Regions from separate parts of the Clostridium swellfunianum genome, predicted to be linked through region 3. Evidence: riboswitches for the same ligand, from Rfam matches in the RefSeq annotation. Region 3 holds a riboswitch; each other region holds the start of a gene.
What was found. Region 3 has a riboswitch for cyclic di-AMP ahead of NBE98_RS08270 (hypothetical protein). Riboswitches for the same ligand answer to the same signal wherever they lie in the genome.
Positions count from the first base shown of each region.

Region 1: it holds a riboswitch for cyclic di-AMP, as region 3 does, so the genes downstream of both, NBE98_RS20220 (M23 family metallopeptidase) here and NBE98_RS08270 (hypothetical protein) in region 3, are expected to answer to the same signal.
Region 2: it holds a riboswitch for cyclic di-AMP, as region 3 does, so the genes downstream of both, NBE98_RS09120 (LysM peptidoglycan-binding domain-containing protein) here and NBE98_RS08270 (hypothetical protein) in region 3, are expected to answer to the same signal.
Region 4: it holds a riboswitch for cyclic di-AMP, as region 3 does, so the genes downstream of both, NBE98_RS13880 (cell wall hydrolase) here and NBE98_RS08270 (hypothetical protein) in region 3, are expected to answer to the same signal.

Region 1 is NZ_JAMOFV010000006.1:4,246,628-4,252,201, forward strand. It holds gene NBE98_RS20195 (EamA family transporter) at 1-78, opposite strand, end outside; gene trxB (thioredoxin-disulfide reductase) at 229-1,173, opposite strand; gene NBE98_RS20205 (response regulator transcription factor) at 1,362-2,045, shown strand; gene NBE98_RS20210 (sensor histidine kinase) at 2,038-3,348, shown strand; gene NBE98_RS20215 (glutaredoxin family protein) at 3,380-3,565, opposite strand; cyclic di-AMP (ydaO/yuaA leader) riboswitch at 3,772-3,895, shown strand; gene NBE98_RS20220 (M23 family metallopeptidase) at 3,899-4,831, shown strand; gene NBE98_RS20225 (nickel-dependent hydrogenase large subunit) at 4,881-5,574, opposite strand, start outside.
Region 2 is NZ_JAMOFV010000006.1:1,990,392-1,995,965, forward strand. It holds gene NBE98_RS09105 (DUF3793 family protein) at 1-270, opposite strand, end outside; gene NBE98_RS09110 (HAD family hydrolase) at 411-1,013, shown strand; gene NBE98_RS09115 (DUF3892 domain-containing protein) at 1,075-1,305, opposite strand; cyclic di-AMP (ydaO/yuaA leader) riboswitch at 1,460-1,586, shown strand; gene NBE98_RS09120 (LysM peptidoglycan-binding domain-containing protein) at 1,589-2,353, shown strand; gene NBE98_RS09125 (ECF transporter S component) at 2,456-3,013, shown strand; gene NBE98_RS09130 (exodeoxyribonuclease III) at 3,008-3,793, opposite strand; gene NBE98_RS09135 (nitroreductase family protein) at 3,822-4,388, opposite strand; gene msrB (peptide-methionine (R)-S-oxide reductase MsrB) at 4,391-4,852, opposite strand; gene NBE98_RS09145 (hypothetical protein) at 5,138-5,574, shown strand, end outside.
Region 3 is NZ_JAMOFV010000006.1:1,812,590-1,818,163, forward strand. It holds gene NBE98_RS08270 (hypothetical protein) at 1-787, opposite strand, end outside; cyclic di-AMP (ydaO/yuaA leader) riboswitch at 791-921, opposite strand; gene NBE98_RS08275 (DUF1450 domain-containing protein) at 1,053-1,271, opposite strand; gene NBE98_RS08280 (stage V sporulation protein D) at 1,289-3,079, opposite strand; gene NBE98_RS08285 (TlpA disulfide reductase family protein) at 3,203-3,826, opposite strand; gene zwf (glucose-6-phosphate dehydrogenase) at 3,935-5,437, opposite strand.
Region 4 is NZ_JAMOFV010000006.1:2,880,604-2,886,177, reverse strand. It holds gene NBE98_RS13885 (hypothetical protein) at 1-787, shown strand, start outside; cyclic di-AMP (ydaO/yuaA leader) riboswitch at 866-992, shown strand; gene NBE98_RS13880 (cell wall hydrolase) at 993-1,517, shown strand; gene trxA (thioredoxin) at 1,560-1,874, opposite strand; gene NBE98_RS13870 (DUF4179 domain-containing protein) at 2,060-3,370, opposite strand; gene NBE98_RS13865 (RNA polymerase sigma factor) at 3,360-3,884, opposite strand; gene NBE98_RS13860 (outer membrane protein assembly factor BamB family protein) at 4,185-5,574, opposite strand, start outside.

The sequences.
Region 1 (5,574 bases), 2.4 Mb from region 3:
ACCCTTTATACCAATTTTCGCAAGAATTGAAGTTAAGGCTGCAAATACCGCCGACAAAATCGCATATAATTTCCACACGTAGCTTACACCTCCAAACTTATTTTCATAAATTTCTTTTCTCTATTATATCACTGTAAAATTTATAATTATATAATTTCATTAATATTGAATCTTTAACATAATAATAGTTGTAGATGTGCTAATTTGCTACACCTACAACTATTGATCTTATAGTTTATCTTTATTTTTTTCGGTGAGATATTTTTCAGCTGCCAATGCTGCTATTGTACCGTCCGAAACTGCAGTAGTGATTTGCCTAAATAGCTTTTCTCTTATATCTCCAGCACCGTATACTCCTTTAATATTTGTCTGCATACTCTCGTCAGTTATGATATATCCCTGAGGTGAAAGGCTTATATATTCTTTAAACAACTCTGTTTTTGGCTCTGTGCCGATATATCCAAACACTGCACTTAGTTCTATTTCTTTTTGCTCTTCTGTTTTAGTATTTTTAATAATTGCCTTATTTACAAAATCTTCTCCCTCTACATTAACTAAATCCCAATTATACATAATTTCAATTTTAGGATTATCCATAACTTCATCAATCATAGCTTTTTCGCCCTTAAAGTAGTCATACCTTCTAATCATAATAACCTTTGAAGCAAACTTTGTAAGAAATATTGCTTCTTCAAGGGCAGAATTTCCTCCACCAACAACTCCAACTATACTTCCCTCATACATAGCTCCATCACAGACAGCACAATAATGAATCCCTCGGCTTGAGTACTTTTCTTCATTTGTTATTGGAAGTTTCTTAGGGGTTGCACCGCTTGCAATAATTACTGCCTTTGGCTTATATATAACTTTTTTTGTTTCAATTATCTTTTCATTGTCACTTAGCTTAACGCTGGTAATATTACTAAAGTTCTGTATGGTTGCCCCTAGCGCTTTTGCCTGGTCAGAAATTATATCTGCCAATTCTCCTCCTGATATTTCCTTAAAGCCAGGATAATTTTCAATAGTATAACTATTCCTTACTTGTCCTCCAAGCAGCTGATTTTCTAATAAAACCATATTAATTTTTGCTCTAGAAGCATATATAGCTGCTGTAAGTCCTGCTGGTCCACCACCTACTATCAGTAAATCCAGTTCCTTTACTTCCTTATCCATTCATATTCTCTCCCTATATGTTAATATTAATAATGACACTTAAATTTATGTTACACTTTTTTACTGCTAATTATTCTATTTCTAAAACCATGATCTTTTTTCACAAATTTATCACAATTAGAACAAGCTTTAATCAATTAACTAATATATAATTATTTTATATAATACGTTCACTTTAGGAGATAATTATGAAGGGTAAAATATTAATTATTGAAGATGAAACTAAACTATCAGAAGTTATGAGTTTATATTTAAAAAAAGAAAATTATACAGTCACAACTGTAAGTGACGGCAGGGAAGCAGAAGACTTAATAAATAGTGATAGTTTTGATTTGATAATATTAGATGTTATGCTTCCAGGCAAGGACGGCTGGGCTCTTTTAAGAAAAATAAAAACTAAGGACAACACCCCAGTTATATTAACTACAGCTAGAGGTGAAGAAGATGACAGGATATTTGGATTAGAGCTAGGTGCCGATGATTATATGGTAAAGCCAATCAGCATGAGAGAGCTTGTGCTACGCGTAAATCTAAGAATAAACAGTAAAGTTAATATTCTCAAATCTCTAAGCTTTAATAATCTTTCTGTCTTAGAAGATAGCAGAGAAGTGATTGAGGATGGCCAATCAATCAGCCTAACGCCCAAGGAATTCGACCTACTGCTATTCCTAGGTAAAAATCCAGGTCAAGTTTTCAATAGGGAACAGCTTTTAAGCACTGTTTGGGGATATGATTTTATTGGTGATTCAAGAACTATAGATACCCATATTAAAAAGCTTAGAGAAAAAATAAAATTTTGCGAGGAGCATCTTGCAACTGTGTGGGGAATTGGTTATAAATTTGATTTAAAGCAGGAGATTAATAATGGATAAGATAACTATCAAGCTTGCAAAATACTTCCTGACCATAATAACTATAATTATAGTAATATGCTTTGCCGCTAGCAGTGTGTTTCTTTCAAGATTTTATCTTAACAGTCAGTATGACAATCTTGAAAATTCTGCGAGAGAAATATATAAAGCTTTAAGCAATAAGGAACCAATAGCTGAAACAAACATTAGTGCTATACTAATAAATGGTGATAATATAACATCCTTAACCCATGGAAAAATGGGAATGATGCCCTTTCTTCGCTCTGTAGAGAATATAAGCTTTAAAACGAAAGGTATCTTTACAAATGCCATGGATGCAGAATTCTTATATTATAACCTTCAAACAGATTTAGGTAATATAGTAGTTTTTCAAAATAATAACTACTCTTCTGAATATCTAAGAGTAGTTTACATAACTTTATTTTTTATATTTATTTCTGCCTTGCTGCTTTCAATACCTTTGATATCTTTTATAGGCAAAAAATTTACAAAGCCTGTGCTGCAAATTGAAAAAGCAGCTTCCTCAATTTCAAAGGGAGACTTTGATGTTAATCTAAATATTAAAACTAAGGATGAAATTGAAACCTTATCAAACAGTATTAATCAGATGGCACTCGATTTAAAGAAAAAATATCAGCTTCAAAGAGACTTTATAGCAAATGTATCTCATGATTTTAAGACCCCCCTAAGTGTTATTAGGAGCTATAGCGAGGCTATTAAAGATGAGCTAGTTGATGAATCAGAAACTAAAAAATACTCAAACGAAATAATAAAGGAAGTAGATAGGTTAAATTCTATGGTAATGGATTTGCTTCAGTTATCAAAGCTGCAGGATGGGGCCTATATCTTGAACAGGCAATATGTAAACCTATCTGAATTGGTGAATGTATGCACTAATCAATTTAGAATAATATCAGCTCAAAAAAATATAACTACATTAGTCAACGTACCATCTATAGAAATTTATGCAGATTTAAAGTACCTCCAAAGAGTATTATATAATTTCTTAGATAATGCAATTAAGTTTAGTATGCAAAATGGCAAAGTTGAGGTATTTACTTCCTATGACGGCGAAAATATAAAATTATCAGTAAAAGACTACGGTGAAGGCATTAAACCCCATGAACTTGATGAGATTTGGAATAAATACTACAAAAATTCCCAAAGCGGCGGTATGGGGTTAGGCTTGCCAATATGTAGAGAAATATTAAAAATGCATGGTTTTCATTATGGAGTTACAAGCTCATTTGAAAATGGAACAGAATTTTATTTTATAATACCAAAAAACTATCTGAAGATTTAAGGGAAGGCCTATATTTAGCCTTCCCTTAAATTTATATTCCTAATAATTCGTCAATACTGTCTTGGTCAAAACCTACAACTATGTTGCCATTAATATCAACAACAGGCACCCCTCGTTGTCCAGACTTGCTAATCATTTCCATTGCTGCATCATGATCTTTAGAAACATCCTTTTCTTCATAAGCTACATTGTTTGACTTTAGGTAATCCTTTACCACCTTGCACCAAGGTCAGGTTTGTGTTGTGTAAACTGTAACGCTCATTGTGTTGCCTCCTATATAGGTATTTCATTAGTTATATTTTCTTAAAAACATATATTTATACATTTTTATAATTTTTGTTGTTTAAAAGCTTTGTATTTGATGCCAAATTGATAAATACCAAAATTTATATTTGCATGCCTGTCTACTTTTGTATATAATATTTGACATACGTGCCGAATCCATCTAATGGAACGGGGGATTAAAATTTTGGGGTGAATCATTTGATGAAGGTTACTCTATGACCTAACCCGTCAACTAACCTCGTAGGCGTTATAGAGGAGGATAATTATGAAAAAAAGAAAAATATCAATAGCATTGCTTTCAGTAATAGCTTTATCTGTTTCTATTACAGTAGCCTCTACCACTTTAAAGGTATATGCTGACTCGGAATCTGTCTCAGCAGTAGAACAAATAGATAACGACACCTTAATCTTAGATTCTCAGCAAATAGCTGAAGCCTTTGATATTCAAATAAGTCAACCAAGACTAATAGAGTATTTAGTAAAAGCTGGCGACACTGTAGAAACAGTAGCAAATACATATGCAATAAAGGTCAGCACTATTACTGTATCAAATGGAATTAGTGCAAATACAGCCCTTCAAGAAGGACAATCGTTAGTATTTCCTTCTATAGATGGCATAGCATATAAGATTAAAGATGGCGAAAACCTATGGGACTTAGCTTCTTTATATAAAATAGACTTTTATGATTTGTTAGAAATAAACAATTTAGGGTCACCAGACAAGCTTAAATTAGGCCAGAAGATTATACTTCCAGGAGTAGAAGCATTAAAAACCGAAGCAAAAGCTGAATCTAAGAAAGCAGATGTAAAAGCTTCTTCTAAAACTGTAAGCAGAGGCGGTATTTGGCCTGTTAGTGGTTCTGTAACTTCTAGATATGGAGCTCGTTGGGGCAAACAGCATGAAGGTATTGATATAGCAGTTTCAACAGGAACAAACGTGAAGGCTTATGCTGATGGAAAGGTAACCTATAGCGGGTGGCAAAGCGGCTATGGAAATGTAGTTATCATAAGTCACAGCAACGGACTACAAACTTATTATGGACACAATTCAAAACTACTTGTTAAAGATGGGCAAAGAGTATCTGTTGGAGATATTATTGCTAAATCAGGCAATACTGGAAGATCTACCGGTCCTCATGTTCACTTCGAAGTAAGGAAAAATGGTGCTCCAGTTAACCCATTTTCATATTTAAGATAAAAATATATAATAGAAGGCTGAATCATTAAAATGCCAGCCTTCTATTCCTTTACACAATTATTTGTATTGGTTTTGTTGTTCCAGTAATAACGTGTGTAGCACAAGATATACAGGGATCAAAGGATCTCACTATTCTTCCAATCTCAACTGGATGTTCTTCGTCTATTATTTCAGTTCCAATAAGGGCCTGTTCGATTGTGCCTTTTACTCCATTCGAATCAGTTGGCGAACAGTTCCAAACACTTGGAGTGATAATATTATAATGCTCAATTCTTTTATCCTTTATAGATATCCAGTGTCCTAAAGCACCTCTTGTTGTATCGGTTAATCCACGCCCAGTAGTGCTGTCTAATATATCATATCGTTTTTGTTCTGCTGGCTGAAACTTAATCCTTCTTAAAAGTTCTTTCATAATTTCTATTATCTTTTTTGCTTCTAGCACCCTTGCAATAGTTCTATCCATAGTTGAGACTTTTTTCGGATAGTTTGAACTAAGTATCATTCTTGCAAGCGGTCCTACTTCAAAAGCATAGCCATTATATCTTGGTGCTTTTACCCAAGTATATGCCCCTTCCTTCGGAATAGATGGGTTTGTGTCTTCGCTATACCAAGCTCTTTTTATATCCTCAGTTATTCGATTCTCATTTAGCTTGTAAAAATTATTATTTACTGAAACTTTAGGCTTTACATAAGTTAATTGCACTTCACTGTAGTCATCATAAACACCATAGCTAAGAAGATTC
Region 2 (5,574 bases), 180 kb from region 3:
CAATTTATCTTCATCATAGAACAAAATACTGTATGAATCATTAGTCCTTTTCAGCTCAAAGTGCTTTAAAGGTACTCTGTCTAAAAATTCCTCCTTATTCTCCTTCCAAAGTTTATAGGTGTTTTTATACTTGCTTGAAAGATTAATAAGAGTTGAAGCCTTGTAGCCGCAAACAGTAGGGGCAATTCCATAAGCAATCAAGTTATACATATATTCCTTTTCATTTAATGAGTTCATTCTTCTCATAAATTCATTAATATTGTCTCTCATATCAGTATTCTCCTGTTAAATCATTTTAAAATAGTTTTATCCAAAGTTAAATTATAAATTCCAGCATTGGGCAAGAAGGTTGAATAAATTGCTAAAATAAGGTACTATAAAAATGTCTATAGCCGAAAGGATGATGCAACATGATAAAAAATATAGTTTTCGACATAGGGAGAGTTCTTTTAGAATTTAATCCCAAGGAATATCTTCTAAAAAAATATAAAGACGAAACTTTAGCTAGTGAACTTCATTCAGCTATATTTACAACTGACGAATGGCTTGAACTTGACAAAGGAAGCATTACTGATGAAGAAGCAATAGAAATTTTCTCTAAAAGACATGCTGGTCATAAAATGCAAATAGAAGAAATTATGAAAGATTGGCATAATATTTTAATACCTATTGAAGGAACTGTCTGCCTTTTGAAAAAGCTAAAAATCAATGGATATAAGATAGTACTACTCTCTAATTTTCACCTTAAAGCATTTGAGATAGTCTACAACAGATATCCTTTTTTCAGACTTGCAGATGAAATGATTATATCCTCAAGAATAAAACTGCTAAAGCCAAACAGAGAAATTTACCAACATATGCTTAGCACACTATCTATTCTTCCAGAAGAGAGTTTATTCATAGACGACACCCTGGTTAATATCGAAGGAGCTAAAAAACTTGGTATTAACGCAGTTCAATTTATAAGTTCAGAGCAGCTTGAAATAGAGCTAATCAAACTAAATTTACTGTAATAAAAAAGGATAGATTCAGTCTATCCTTTTTTATTATTTTGAAAAAAGTCTTATGTACACACTAGAATGTAGGAATGTTATCTAGGTTATCACCTTCTCTGTCATTTGGGTTGCTTCGTAGATATTCTCTACCATTTCTTGCTTTTCCCACATTTACCCCTTGAATTATACCTTCTCTTGTCATAGTTATTGCTTCATTGATTGAATACACATTACCGTTATCAAGCATTACATCTGTTATATCTCCATCTTGATTCTTTTTTACTTTTACTATTTGTGACTTGCTATCCATATGATCTTATCCTCCTTATAACTATATATTCTTTATTTATAGTTAGTATTTACTCTATATAATTGTTTATGCATATTTGGGCAAAGTTGTACCATGATATGCCTGTCCTGCCACCTATCTTCTATAGATATACTCAAAATCCTTTGTTACAATAACAACCATCAAGCCGAATCTCCTAAAAGGAGTACGGGGGATAACTATGGGGTGAAGTTCGTAGTTTGAGCAGGGTACCTCTTACCCTAACCCGTCAACTAACCTCGGAGGCATATAGGAGGATATATCTATGATAAAATCAAAGATATTAAATGTTACTTTATTTGCTTTAGGGTTAACTCTATTCTCATCACATGTAGCCAAGGCAGCAACCTACAAGGTAGCTCCTGGCGATTCGCTTTACACAATAAGCAGAAGCTTTAATACAACAACACACGAGTTAATGACAAACAACAAATTATCAAATTCATTAATTTATCCTGGACAATTACTAAATGTTCCAGATAGAAAATATACTGTAAGAAGTGGAGATACTCTTTATTTAATTGCTAAAAAATATGGAGTAACTATAAACTCAATAAGAAATACAAATAACTACTGGAAAGATTATATATATCCTGGTCAAGTATTAGTTATACCAGGGAAAAGTTCTTTTACTGCTTCCTCTGTTAGCAAAGGCGTTGTACCTTACACCCAAAGCGACTTGGACCTTCTCGCAAGGCTAATTCAAGCAGAAGCTCAAGGTCAGTCCTATAAATCACAGGTTGCGGTAGGTGCTGTAGTTATAAACAGAGTTCAAAGTTCAGCTTGGCCAAACACTATTAGAGATGTAATCTATCAAAAATCAGGAGGCTACTATCAGTTTACTCCTGTAGTAAATGGTTGGATTAACAAGTCAGCTTCAACAACAGCTAGACAAGCTGCTCTAGATGCTTTGAGGGGTTACGACCCAACTAATGGTGCGGAATTTTACTTCGATGACAGCACAAAGAATACATGGTTATGGTCAAAGACAGTAGCGTTAAGAGATGGAAATATGGTATTTTCATATTAAAATAAAAGTGTACAACCTTTTGGGGTGTACACTTTTTGTTTTACACTTTTTTGCAAGAGTGATATACTAATACTGGAAATATTTATTTAAGGATGGGGTAGTATGAAAAATAAAAATGTTATTTGTTTAGTACAAAGTTCAATCCTGTTGGCTACTGCTATAGTTTTTCAGCTGATAGGAAGCAAAATTCCAGGAATTAACCAACTTCTTGTAGGTTCGGTTATTAACTCCGTTCTGCTTGTGGTTACATATCTTTGCGGTACATTTTATGGAACTGCAGTTGGAGTATTAACCCCATTAACAGCACTTCTAGTTGGACAACTAAAGCCAGCCATGGCACCTTTTATACCTTTTATAATGATAGGAAATTGTATTTTTGTCATCTCTTACGGACTCTTTCTTTCTAAAAGTTCCTATGGGAAATATACAGGTGTAGGCTTAGGGGCGATACTAAAATTCTTATTTTTAAGCTTATCTGCAAAAAAATTTATTTATATTTTCAAAATGAACTTTCCTGCGCCTATAGCTAAAGCTCTTGCCGTAGCTATGGGAACAACACAACTTATCACAGCTTTAATCGGAGGAGTTTTAGCCATAGCTTTGATTGAAATACTTGTAAAACGGACAAATATAATTAAAAGAAAAAGATCAGCCTCATAGCTGATCTTTTAAATTAGATTCAGAAAGTTCAACCACAACAGGACAATGGTCTGAGCCTGTTACCTCATTTAGTATCTTCGCATCCTTAACATAAGGCAGCATATTGTTTGATACAAAATGGTAATCTATTCTCCATCCTACATTTCGCTCTCTTGCCTTAAACATGTAGCTGAACCATGAATATTTGATTTCCTCCTTGTTTACATACCTGAAGGTATCTGTGTAGCCATTTGAAATAAGCTTATCCAGCCACTCTCTTTCTATAGGCAGAAATCCTGAAGTCTTTTCATTTGCCTTCGCATTTTTAATATCCATTTCAGTATGTGCAGTATTATAATCTCCGCAAATAACAAGTTTTTTTCCTGTACTAACCAGACTATTGCAATAGTCAAGAAGAGCATCATAAAAATCTAGTTTAAACTTTAACCTCTCCTCATTCATCTGTCCATTAGGAAAGTATATATTTAAAACAGTGATGTTTTTAAATTCTGTCTCTAATATTCTGCCTTCGCTATCAAATCGTTCTATTCCAATTCCGTGTTTCACAGAAACAGGCTCTTCCTTTGAATAAGTGGCAACACCGCTGTAACCCTTTTTATCTGCAAAACTGAAATTTGAATAATAACCTTCTATGTTTTTAAAGCTTTCTTCAAGCTGGCTTTCCTGAAGCTTTGTTTCCTGAAGGCAGATTATATCAGGGCTTTCCACGATGAACCATTCCATGAATCCTTTTTTTAGTATTGCTCTTAAGCCATTTACATTCCAAGAATAAATTCTCATTACTTCTATCCTTTCTTTTGTATTAGTTTTAAACCCATTTAGTAAGTTCTGACGCTGGTTTTCTATGTGCATCCTTTCTTTCCATATCAGGATAGCCTAAATAGATTAAAGCTATGACTTCGTCTTTTTCTTTAAGTCCAAAATACTCCTTCATTTTCGGATGGTAGCAAGCCTTCCCTGTCTTCCAGAAAGAAGCCAAACCAAGGGAATGTGCTGCTAAAAGCATATTTTCAGTGGCAGCATAACAGGCCCCTAACTCCTCAAGTCTCATAGCCTTCCCATTATCAGTTACCTCTGCTGCCACTGCAATTATTACCGGAGCTCTAAATGGTTTGTTTTTTTCTTTATAAAGCTTTTTCTTACCTTCTTCGCTGTTTATATCTAAGCCTGATTGAAGTGCAATTTCCTCCATTACCCTGGATAAAGACTGCCTTGCCTTACCTGTTATTACAAAAAACCTCCAAGGCTGTGTTAAATATCTGTTTGGCGCCCATGTTCCAGCCTCTATAACTTTTTCTATAAGTTCCTTTGGTACAGCCTCCTCCTTTACCTTTCCTATAGATCTTCTAGTTCTAATTGCCTCTAAAACATCCATCTCTATTCCTCCATATCATTAAATAATCTTATATATTCTTCGTATCCCTCTTCCCTAAGCCTTTGTTTAGGAATAAATCTTAAAGAAGCACTGTTTATACAGTATCTGAGGCCACCCTTATCTACAGGACCATCTGTAAACACATGTCCAAGATGAGAATCTACCTCTTTGCTTCTAACCTCAATTCTATGCATTCCATGACTGAAATCAGCTTTTTCCTTTATTCTTCCTTTTTCTATGGGGTTTGTAAAACTAGGCCACCCGCAACCGGAATCAAATTTATCCAAAGAAGTAAAGAGAGGTTCTCCAGACACTATATCTACATAAATACCTTCCTCTTTGTGATTCCAAAACTCATTTAAAAATGGCTTTTCTGTTGCATTTTCCTGAGTTACCTTATACTGCAGAGGAGTGAGTCCCTTTAAAACCTCTTCCTTATCCTCTTTTAAATAATTTTTATCCATATTTAAATCCCTTCCTTTACAAATCTATCAAATTCTCATATTGTAAGTATCCAGCAAATTCATATATCTTATTTTCATGTTTATACAATAATCATATAAGGCTCTCTATTTAATATCTAACCAATATATAATATATTATACTTTTCTTTTAATAATAACTCTTAGTTATTATTAAGTAAAGAAAAAACATGAGCAGAAAATAAATTTATACAATTAACTCCTATATCAAAGTGTAGACTTGATTCATATAACAATAGTGTGAATTTATTATCTGGGGGATTGAAATTGAAAATTAGCCAAGAACTTTTTACTGAACTATATAATCTTAAGGAAAAAGATTTTTACAAAAGGTTTGAATTTCTGGGGGAAGGTATAAGCAGAAAAGTTTTCGCATTGAATGAAGAGTATGTTTTGAAACTTGCAAAGGGTGGAGAAGGCTATTATCAAAACAAAATTGAGCAGTTTGTCTATTCGTATTCTCCTTTTAAATTAAAGAAATATTTATGCTCTATAGCATGTTATCAACCTCAACTTTTGATTATGAAAAGAGCAGCACCTCTTTCTAACAATATACAAGGCAAATATGTGAATCTGAAGAACATACGAAAGGAGGTAGAGCTGTTTAATGATATAAGTGAACTTGCTGATAGATTTTACTTATTTTATGAGGATTTGATTTGTGTAAGCTCCTGGGGCACATTAAATGGCGAAAATGTACTCAT
Region 3 (5,574 bases):
CTTGTCCATCTTTGTGTCGAGTACTGTTTAAAAAGTGCACATCAAAATGACCATTCATACCGTTACCCTTAACTACATCAAGATTTTCACCTTTACCATAGCCCTCAGAACGGTTGTTGACCGTTGCAAAGGCAGGAGCTGAATCAATACCTGCATGAGGCAGGGAACTCATAGAAGCTGCTAATCGTCTTCCACCTACATTAACAATCACTGGTCTTACATCCCAGGAAAATCCACCCCAAATACTTTTAATTATATCTGCATCTGCTTTGCTGGCAGCTTCACAGTCTGCGTGATTTGAGCCCATTGTTCTTACAATTTTGAAGGTTTTTCCTGTGCGAACATCTTGAACTACAGCAGTAGTTCCAATCTTAAAAACATTTTTGGCCTGTTTCCACCAATCTAAAAGCTCTACTGAACCTTTAGAAGGAGCAGTTTCTTTTTGTGCAGGCTTTTCAGGTGATTTCTCAGATGACTTTGAAAGACCGCTTCCACCTCTTGATAGTGCTTGCTTATTAGCTGCGGCAGACTTGGTTTGAAGCTCTTTCGTATTGTCTGGTGTAAGAGTAGCAGTTAAAACAGTATTATTTTCTAAAGTAATAGGCTTTGATTGTTCAACTGTTTTAGTTGATTCTTCTTCGTATGTATTATTCTGCTGTTCATTTAATGCTAAGACTATGCTGTTGTTTTTAAGCTTCTCAGTTCTCGCTTCATATGCTGTTATTGAAATAGCTGCTGAAGACAAAACAAAATATGAGCTTATAACTATCGCTATAGATTTTTTCATAGGTGCACCTCTCTTTTGGCCTGCGAAGTTAGTTGACGGGTTCAGGACGAGAGCATCCTTACCAAAATATAATGGATTCACCCCAGGGAAAAATCTCCTCCGCTGTTTGTTTAAACATTAGGCTAATTTTATTTTATACAAATTCATATTATAAAGCAATCCTTTTAATAATGATACTGGTAATATATTCATTACAGTCTTAAAGAGGTATTTTAAGAAAAAATAAATACTGTGGTATAGAAGCATATTCTATACCACAGTAGCTTTAAATATTCTTACTATATTCAATTATTTTCTGCACTAAATCATTAGTGTTTTCACCTACTAAAAGTTCACCATTAATTCTTGCGATAGGCTTTCTTGCACAGTCACCGCAGCTATAGATACATCTGTTAACTGACGTTTCAAACTCAGGATAGTTTTTTTTTATAATTTTAATTACTTCATCTTTATATTCATTAAAATCGCAAAAACTTATTTTCATATATATCTTCTCCAATGCTAGTTAAGTATTTTAGGATTAATAGCTAAATAATTGAATATATTGTTGAATAACTCTTTTGCCACAGGTGCGGCTGTTTGGCCAGCGTAATACTTGGATTCATCCGGTTCATCAACTGTTACAATCAAAGTAATTTTTGGATCTTCATATGGAGCAAGACCTGCAAAAGAGGATATGTATTTCTTGTCTTTATAAATTCCATTTTCAGCTTTTTGGGCAGTTCCTGTCTTACCGCCTATGTTTAATTCTTTAATGAAAGCATTTGAACCAACACCCTTAGAAACAACCTTTTCCATATATCCTCTTAAAGTTTGAGTTAAGTGTGTATCTAAAATTTGTTTTTTATTAAAATCGCTGTAGGATTTATCTATTACAAGTTTACCACCATCGTCGTAGCGTGCGATATTTTTCATTATATGAGGCTTTATCCAAGTTCCTCCATTAGCAATAGCATTAAATGCAGCCATATACTGAACTTGAGTTACTGATATGCTTTGACCGAAGGACTCTGTTGCTAAATCTACATCGTTCATTTTACTAGGATTTAACACTATGCCTTTTTCCTCTCCGGGCAGATCAATGCCCGTCTTTTCACCAAAGCCCATTTTTTTTATAAAAGTATTAAGGTTTTCCTTGCCAAGTTTCTTCCCAACTTCCATGAAGCCAACATTACAGGAGTTTCTTAAGATATCAACAAAATTTTCAGTTCCATGGCCTCCTAGCTCCCAACAGTTAATTATCCTGTTAGATATTTTTGAATTTCCATTACAAATAAATTTATCATCTTCTTTGCTTGTATCATACTCCATGGCAGCAGCGGCTGTAATTACCTTAAATATAGAACCTGGTTCAAATAAATTAGTTACAGGTCTGTTTTTCCACATGTTAAAAAGTTCATCATTATTTTTTGCACCTTGTCTTGGAGCATTAGGATTGTAATCTGGCTTACTTACCATAGCTAAAACTTCGCCGTTCTTGGGATTCATAATCATAATAGAAACACCTTTAGCATTATTTTCTTTAAGAGCTTTATCGGCAGCATCCTCAGCATACTTTTGAACAACCCCGTCAATAGTTAGTATAACATTTTTTCCATCTACTGGTTTTGTGTACCTGGAATCTTCAAAGAAAAGCTGATTACTGGCACTATCTCTAGTGTAAACAAGCTGACCTTTTTCCCCAGCAAGTTCCTTATCATACTGTGATTCAACTCCTGAAACACCCTTTCCATCATCATCTATATGACCTATAACATGAGAGATAAAATTATTACTTGGATAAAATCTTTTTGTATCGGAAGTAACTAATATACCAAATATTTTTAGAGCCTTAACTTTATCAGCTTCTGGTTTTTCAACTCTTCTTTTTAGTGGAGCCCAGCTGGCTGGCAAATCGTTATCGAGAGTTCTGTTTAAAGCTTTATGGACATCCTCTTCCTTAAGGCTTAATATAGAAGATAAGTCAGATGCAAATTTGTCACTATCAATTTTTTTATCTTTAAGAGTGGTGCGAAGGCTTGTTAAGTCAAAATCCACTCTATATACGTCAGCACTAACAGCTAAGTTATTCCCATTTCTGTCTAAAATATTTCCTCTTTTAGCATTTAGAGTGTCTTTGCTTGTCCATTGTGATGCTGCGACCTGTCTTAGCTTTTTTGTATCAAAAATCATGACATAAACTAACCGTGATGCTAGTCCTAAGAAAAAAACTAGTAGAACAAAATAAACTAGTGCCAGCCTTCTTTTTTTAGCCAGCTTATCAGAAAGCTTTTTTGATGCCAAACTATTCACCTCTTTCATCATATATACTATAGTATTTGATATGCTGCCGAGCTTGAAATCTTATGTATATTATAACTTAAAAAAGCAGATAAAAAATTATCTGCTTTAAATTATCTTGAAATTTGTAAAAATCTATTTGTTGTCTAAACTCTTTATATATGTCTTCATTTCATCTAAGGACATTGCGCCTTGTTTTCGTGTTACATTTCTTTTTATTATTAAATCTTCAAAAGGGATAATATTACCATCCTTATCTAAAAAATAAGTAGTTGGTATTGCAGAAACACTATATTTGTCGGCAGCGGTACCTTTTAGATCCAAAAGCACAGGAAAATTATAATTGTTCTTTTTCATAAAATCTTTAACGGTTTCAGCATCTTCACCAAGGTTTACAGCTAAGATAACTAAATCACTGTTTTTAGTTTCCTGATAAAGCTTTTCCATGTCAGGCATTTCTTCTAAACAAGGTCTGCACCAAGTTGCAAAGAAATTAAGCATAACCTTTTTGCCTTTAAAATCGCTTAGAGCAACAGCCTTACCATCTAAATCAGGGAGAGTGAAGTCCACAGATTTTATTTTCACAGCTTCAGGCTTAAGCTGTGAAACAGCAGGTGATTGAGAAGCTGTTTTGCTGTCAGCAGTGGAAGTACTTGTATTCTGTCTGTCATCACCAATGTTTTTTGTATAATTTTGTACTGTATAAACTGCTCCTAGTACCAAAAGTGCTAAGGAGACCGTTAATATTTTCTTTTTCAAATACAACACCTCATTAATTATTGTTGCAGCATAAATAAAATGCTAACTGCTATAAATTGCTTGCAGGCAGCAATATAACTTTTTAAAAAGCTATATTGTCGCCATGAACTATAAGTTCCACCATTGCCTGCTATCTTTAGTAAGAAGTTCGTTGGCTTCAACTGGACCATAACTTCCTGCTTCATAATTAGGAAGTACCAATTTGCTGTCTCCCCATTGGGAGGAGATTGTATCTACAAATTTCCAGGAATACTCAACTTCATCCCAGCTGGTAAAGAGAGTATTGTCACCATTCATTACATCAAATATAAGTCTTTCATAGGCCTCAGGAGTATTGCTTTCAAACTGGCAGGTTTGACAAAAATCCATATCTACTGGAATGATAAAATTCTCTGTACCTGGTCTTTTAGTATTAAATTTTAGATATATTCCTTCTCTAGGCTGAACTCCAATAACTAAAAGATTCGGCTTTAATGTTTCATATTCCTTTGCATACAAAACCTTTGGGACAGACTTGAACTGAATTATAATTTCTGTAGACTTTGTCTTCATTCTTTTACCAGTTCTAATGTAGAAGGGGACACCGGCCCACCTGAAATTATCAACATGAAGCTTTAAGGCCACAAAAGTTTCTGTGTTTGAAGAAGGTGAAACTCTATCTTCTTGTCTATATCCGATAACATTTTTATTATTAATTATACCTTCACCATATTGACCTCTTACTATATCCTCTCTGATTTTTTTAGGAGTTATTTCTTCTAGAGAACGAAGAATTTTAATTTTTTCATCTCTGATAGATTTTGAGTTTAAATTAATTGGTGGTTCCATAGCAGTTAAGGTTAGGAGCTGGAGCATATGATTTTGAACCATGTCCTTCAGGGCTCCTGAGGTTTCGTAGTAACCGCCTCTGTTTTCTACGCCAACTGTTTCACTGGAGGATATTTGTATGTTATCTATGTATTTGTTGTTCCACAAAGGTTCAAATATAGAGTTGGCAAATCTTAAAACCATAAGGCTTTGTATCATTTCTTTACCTAAATAGTGATCTATTCTATAGGTATTGTCCTCGCTGAAAACCTCTTTAATTTTTTTATTAAGTTTTTGTGCTGAGGATAAATTTCTTCCAAAAGGCTTTTCTATTATAAGCCTCTGCCAGGAATCACCGTTAACCACCATATTCTGTTTATTAAGTTCATCGGTAATTAGGCCGAAGTATTCAGGGGCAACTGCCAAATAGAATATTCTATTTCCTTTAGAATTATGTTTAACATCTAATTGTTCTAAAAATGCTTTTAGATTCTCATAGCCTGAGCTGTCCTCAAATTCAAAACGCTTGTAATAGATGCGTCCTGCAATATCCTGCCACAACCTTTCGTCTATTTCCTTAAAACGAGAAAAGTTTTTTATTGATTCATAGGCTTGCTCTCTGTAAGCCTCATCAGTTAAGTCCTTCCTGCCTATAGACACAACAGCAAAACTGTCTGGCAGTTTTCCACTGTGTTTCAGGTTATATATAGCTGGAAGCAGCTTTCTATGGGTTAAATCTCCTGTGCCACCAAATATTACGAGCACACAGGAAAGGTCTATGTTATTAAGATCCAAAATTACCACCCGCTTTCTCAAGAGCAAATTTTATTAAAATGACCTTCATGTAATTTCCTCCTGTACTTAAAATCTAAGATTATAATTCCCAATAATGGTATATCTAAATCATTTTATAAAATAATAATAACATAATAACAGATAAT
Region 4 (5,574 bases), 1.1 Mb from region 3:
AAGAACTGAACTGTCACCTAAAATTGATGTGCTATCTAAGCAAAAAGAATTACTTGATAATATGACAGCTACTGATAAGTATAAGAAAGATCATGAAAATTTAATTAATGGAATTAGCAACAATATGCTAATATTTAGGCAAATAGACGCTATCATTAAAAACCCAAACGGAAAAGACCTGGAGAAGGCAGGAGAGGACCTTATAAAATATAAAGATAAGGCAGTTCAAAATTACTCTCTAGTAAATATAAAGAATTTTAAGGTTGGGCTAACTGATAGCGGAAACAAGCTCGTCGAATATACTTCCATATATGTAAATGAACTTGTTAAACTAAACAGAGACAATGAAATAACTCAAAGCAAAAACCAAGATTATATAAACAGTTTAGACGCCCTATTGGCAAAGTTTACACCAATAAATATTGATTATTCAGCTGAAATGTCTAAAGTTAGAGATGCAAAAGGAAATACAGATAATATTGTAGCTCTTGCTGAAAAAAATAGGGATGATCTTTCTTCAATTAAGCAGGAATTTGCAAGTCTTACTGTTCCTTCAAAGGCAGTAGGTTCATACAAAATATTTAGTAATATTTTAGAGAGCTTTGATAATTACCTTCAAAGTTTTGTTTATTCGGCTAACAATGAAAAACTAGCAGGAAATGCTTTAAGTTCGGATAAGTTAAAGGAGCTCTATGCAGAACCAGTTTCTAAGTTTAGTAGTATAACAAAAAACTATAACGACTTTATAAAAGCTTACAATGAATTTAGACAATCATCAAACAAGTAGTAATACTATAATCTGGCATACTATAAATAGTATGCCATTTTTTTATCAAAATTTGTATTAATTTTAAAAATGGTGGAATAATACCATTAGCCTAAGTTTAAATTTATAACGCGGGGAAACCAATATTTTGGGGTGAATCATTTTATGTAGGTTATGCCTTTACCGAACCCGTCAGCTAACCCCGTTGGCAAAAGGGAGGATATTAATGAAAAAGTATATATTCAGCTTTATATTGCTATGTATTTTTTTAGCAATACCTTGGTCTACCGTTAAAGCAGCGGAGGAATTAGACTGCGACCTATACAAGGAAGAAATTGGTTCAATAGAAGTATTTAGTGTAGGAAATAGAGAAATAAGAATCACTGAAGACGATGTCTATTTGATGGCTCAAATAGTTTATGCCGAAAGCCGCTCAGAACCTTATGATGGCAAAGTAGCTGTTGCTTCAGTTATACTTAATAGATTAGAAGCTCCTGGTTTCCCAAAAACTATAGAGCAAGTTATAAAACAAAAGGCGGCATTTTCATGTTTGAAAAATGGCGAAATAGATGTGATTCCAGACAAAATGAGCTATCAGGCAGTTTTGGATGCTCTAAAAGGCAAAGACCCAACTAATAATGCAGTTTTTTTCTACAATCCTAAAATTGCTACTAATACTTGGATGAAGCAAGTTAAGAAGAAGGATATTAAACCAATAGGAAATCATGTCTTCTTTGCAGTAAATAAATAAGGCTAAAAAACTCCCAGGAAATCAATCCTGAGAGTTTTTTATTTAAATATGTTTATCAACTAATTCTTTCACTGCTGCCTTTGGTCTAAATCCAACCATTGTATCAACGGTCTCTCCATTTTTAAATACCATAACAGTTGGTATGCTTGAAACTTTAAATTTCTGTGAAGTAACTGGGTTATTATCTACATTTACCTTTACAAACTTAACCTTTCCGGCATACTCTTGATCAAGTTCTTCTAGAACTGGTCCTAACATTTTGCAAGGTCCACACCATGGCGCCCAAAAGTCAACTACTACTGGCACACTGTCTGCTGATATTTCTTCATTAAAATTATTGTCCATAACTTCTTTCATAACTTTAATCCCTCCTATTACCTTAAGCGGTACATCTGTATTATATTGTTTAATTTTTAAATTAATACTGGAAATAATTATTACATAAAAACTGCTTATAGTCAATTTTACTTGCAGACAAAATTTCTCCTATCTAAAAAAAGAAAGAGTGCGCTAGTGGCACTCAGAAATTATAGTATCTAAATCTAAGGTCTAATAATAATTTCATCAAGGTTAAGAAGAATCTCTTTATCAGCATTAAATATTGTAAAGCTACCCGAATCTTTCTCAGGCACTGTAACTTTAAGATTTACTGCTCCTTTGTTAAAATTAGAGCTAGAAAACTTCTTCTCAAAACCAGGTATTTTTTTTGATAATTCTTTATAAAGTTTATCAATATTATCTTGATTTATAAATTTAATATCCTCAAAATTAGTAGAGCTTTGTGAGGACTCTCCAAATATGAAATTTATATAGGAGTAGTTTCTATTAGACTTATCAAACTCAAATATATATTCTACATAACCATCCTTTTCATTCATAGAAACTACACGACCTTTCTCCCCTTTGAAATCAAATTCCATGGGAAGCTTAGTCTTATCAATATAATACTTTTCACTGTCATCAAATTTATAGTTAACCGAGGCACCAATAAGAGTTATGCCTATCTCTTTAGGCGTAGAATAATACAAAGACTTAAATTCTTCTCCTGTATTAGTTAAATCCATACCAGTATTATTGTCTAAAATATTACTAGAAATTATAGTATTCATATTATCAATTCTATATGCGAAAGTAGGACTAAAGCTAATTTTATTTTTATCAATAGATATAAATTCATAATCAATATAGGTCTTAAGCGCACCTATATTTAAGGTTTTTAACTTCATAGTTCCAAGTTCTAATTTATACTCTTTATTTATTGGTATAATTTTAGACCTTTGCACAGGTACTTGCATTTTTAATGACCAATCTACAGCTATTTCTTTATCTTTTGAGCTATTGATGATTTTATCTATTTTAATAGTAATTGGATTATCCTTCATATGAATGAAAGTATCTCCCCTGACTTCAGTAAGAAAAACCTTCTCCTTTTGTGTTTCATCGTTTGTGGCATAGGAATAGCCCCAACTGATAGGCGGATGTACTTCTATATCTTTTAAGTTCATGCTTTTAATAGAATATTTAGGGTCGGACACCTCATACAAAATGACCATTCCTGTTTCATCAGCAACAGCTTCCTTAAATTTAAATTCAACATCCTTATACTTAAAAGTTGCATCAAGCTTGGATATGGTATTATTCTGTCTAGCTAAATCAATCTCTTGGATGTACGGAACGTTTTTAACATAATTATTATATGCTAATACTGAAGCAGGCAAACCTAATGCCAATATTAATGCTAATGAAGCTGCATACAAGTTTCTTCTTTTCTTTTTAGCATTAATATGGGTTCTTAATTTCTTTTCCACATTATCCATTATATTGTCCGGCATTTTTATATCATTAACACTCACTGTTTATCCCCCTATTCTTTAGTCTTAGAATATTAATACTTCTATATATTTTTGTTTTAACTGTATTAACAGGAATATCCATGATAGAGGCAATTTCATTTAAAGAATAATCTTTTAAATACCTCAGCACTAAAAGTTCTCTTTCATCCTGTTTTAAAGTATTGAGCAGATGTTCAATAATAATCTTATCTTCCACCGCACTATAGGAAAACTCATCTATTATCTCTCCAAGCTCTTCATCTGATGCTGACTGCTCTTTGCTTCTATATTTTTTTCTGCAAGTATTAATAAGTATTGAAGTAAACCAATTAAAAAATTTATCAGTCCTCCTTAAGTGCGTAAGCTTTTCAAAGCCTATTATAGCAGCTTCTGATATACAATCTTCAGCATCATAACCATTCTTTGTATAAGCAAAAGCAATCTTATAAAAGAGCTCCTGATTTTTCTTCAACAGTTCTATAAATGCAGAAATATCACCTTTTTTACTTTTGCTTACTAAATCTTCTATATTCATAGCTTACCTTCTTTCAAATGCTGCAGCATTTCGTTTTGCATAGGTTAGATGTTTTAGGAGGTTAAAAAGTTTCATATTTTTAATTTTTTATTATATTAATCATTAATGAATTATAAATATAAAAATATATATTTTTAACTTCTTATATTTAAAAATTCTTATATTCTTATATTTATATATTCTTATATTCTTCGCCAATTGTATAGTTATTTGATGGTATTTAGTTTTGCATTAATGTTTTATATATTCTAAAAAATAAAAGTATGATAAGCTTACTTTATGCAAGCTTATCATACTTTTTTACTTAACCTTAAATCCCAAAATTTCAGCACCTCTAGTTCCAACAACCAAAGTATCATTAAAAGCTGCAGGAGTGCCCTCTACATTCGCTCCAAGCTCGATGCTGTGAAGAAGCTTTCCACTCACGCCCTCTATGAGCATAGCCTTTCCTGTTGAATCACATTGAACTATATAGCTTTTTCCTTCCTTATTATAAAGAGCCACCGGTGAACTCCAACAGTAATTGTTTAGTTTTAATCGCCAAATCTCCTTGCCACTCTCCTTATCTATAGCAACAAGCAGGCCTTCATTATATTGTGGATGCCTTGCTATATTAAAAATAACCAAGTTGGATATGTCATTTTTACCAACAAGAGGAGTGGCTAATGCACCACCATTTACCCCCTCATTATAAGAGCACCTATATTTATTTTCCCACAGTATCTTGCCAGAAGTTGCGTCTATTTTACGTGCATAGCTGAAACCGTTATTTCCCTGATGGTCTACTTCTGTAGCAGTATATAAACTTAGGGTCCCTGTTTTCTCTTCTAAAACTACAGTTCCATCTGTATCGTCACCTACATTTAAAGCCCATACAGGAGTTAAAGTATTGATATCTACACATTGAAGAAGTCCATCATTATCAGCAAAGTATCCATAATTCTTGTAAATTGCTATACTGTTTTCAATGCCTTTTTTATTCATGCCCGGCACATCATATCTATATTTCGTAAGTTCAGGACTTATTTGCACCTTACCATTTTCATACTTAGTATTTAATTTTCCTGAGTAGAACAAACCATTTTCGCCACACAAGAAAATAGAGTCTGTATTTTTATCTATTAGAGCAGTTGAATCAAAAGCTCCCCAATCTCTTTTAGCGAAGCTGTCGTTACCTCTAATCTCATAAAGTTTTTTAAAATCTGTAAGACTAAACATTCTATAAGCAAAATCAACATATCTATTACCGTTTTTGTTTATACCTTGTCCTACATATAAAAGAGGTATACCTCTAGGATCTACAGTTAGACTTCCTTTTATTGGTGCACCTATATTTAGCTTATCTCTAGTATCCTTCCCATCCTCTAAATCTATGAAATAAACATTACCATCTAAGGTAGCATATATAACTTCCTTCAAGTTCTCCTTAGACTTCTTTTCCTGCTTAATGTTCATACTGTCAATCATTTCTCTGCTCCACTGCACAATTGAGGGTTGTCCATTCCAACCTACTCCTGTCCAGTTATCAATAGCTCCAATCTTTTTCTTCCACAAAAGTTCTAGCTTACCTTCTTTTATATCAGCCGTTCCATAACTTCCTCCATCTCTCATATTATTACCTCGAAAAGCTGTAACTCCAGGCAAGTCCGAATACAGCTTGTTGTTACTAAAATTAATACTTCTACCCTCT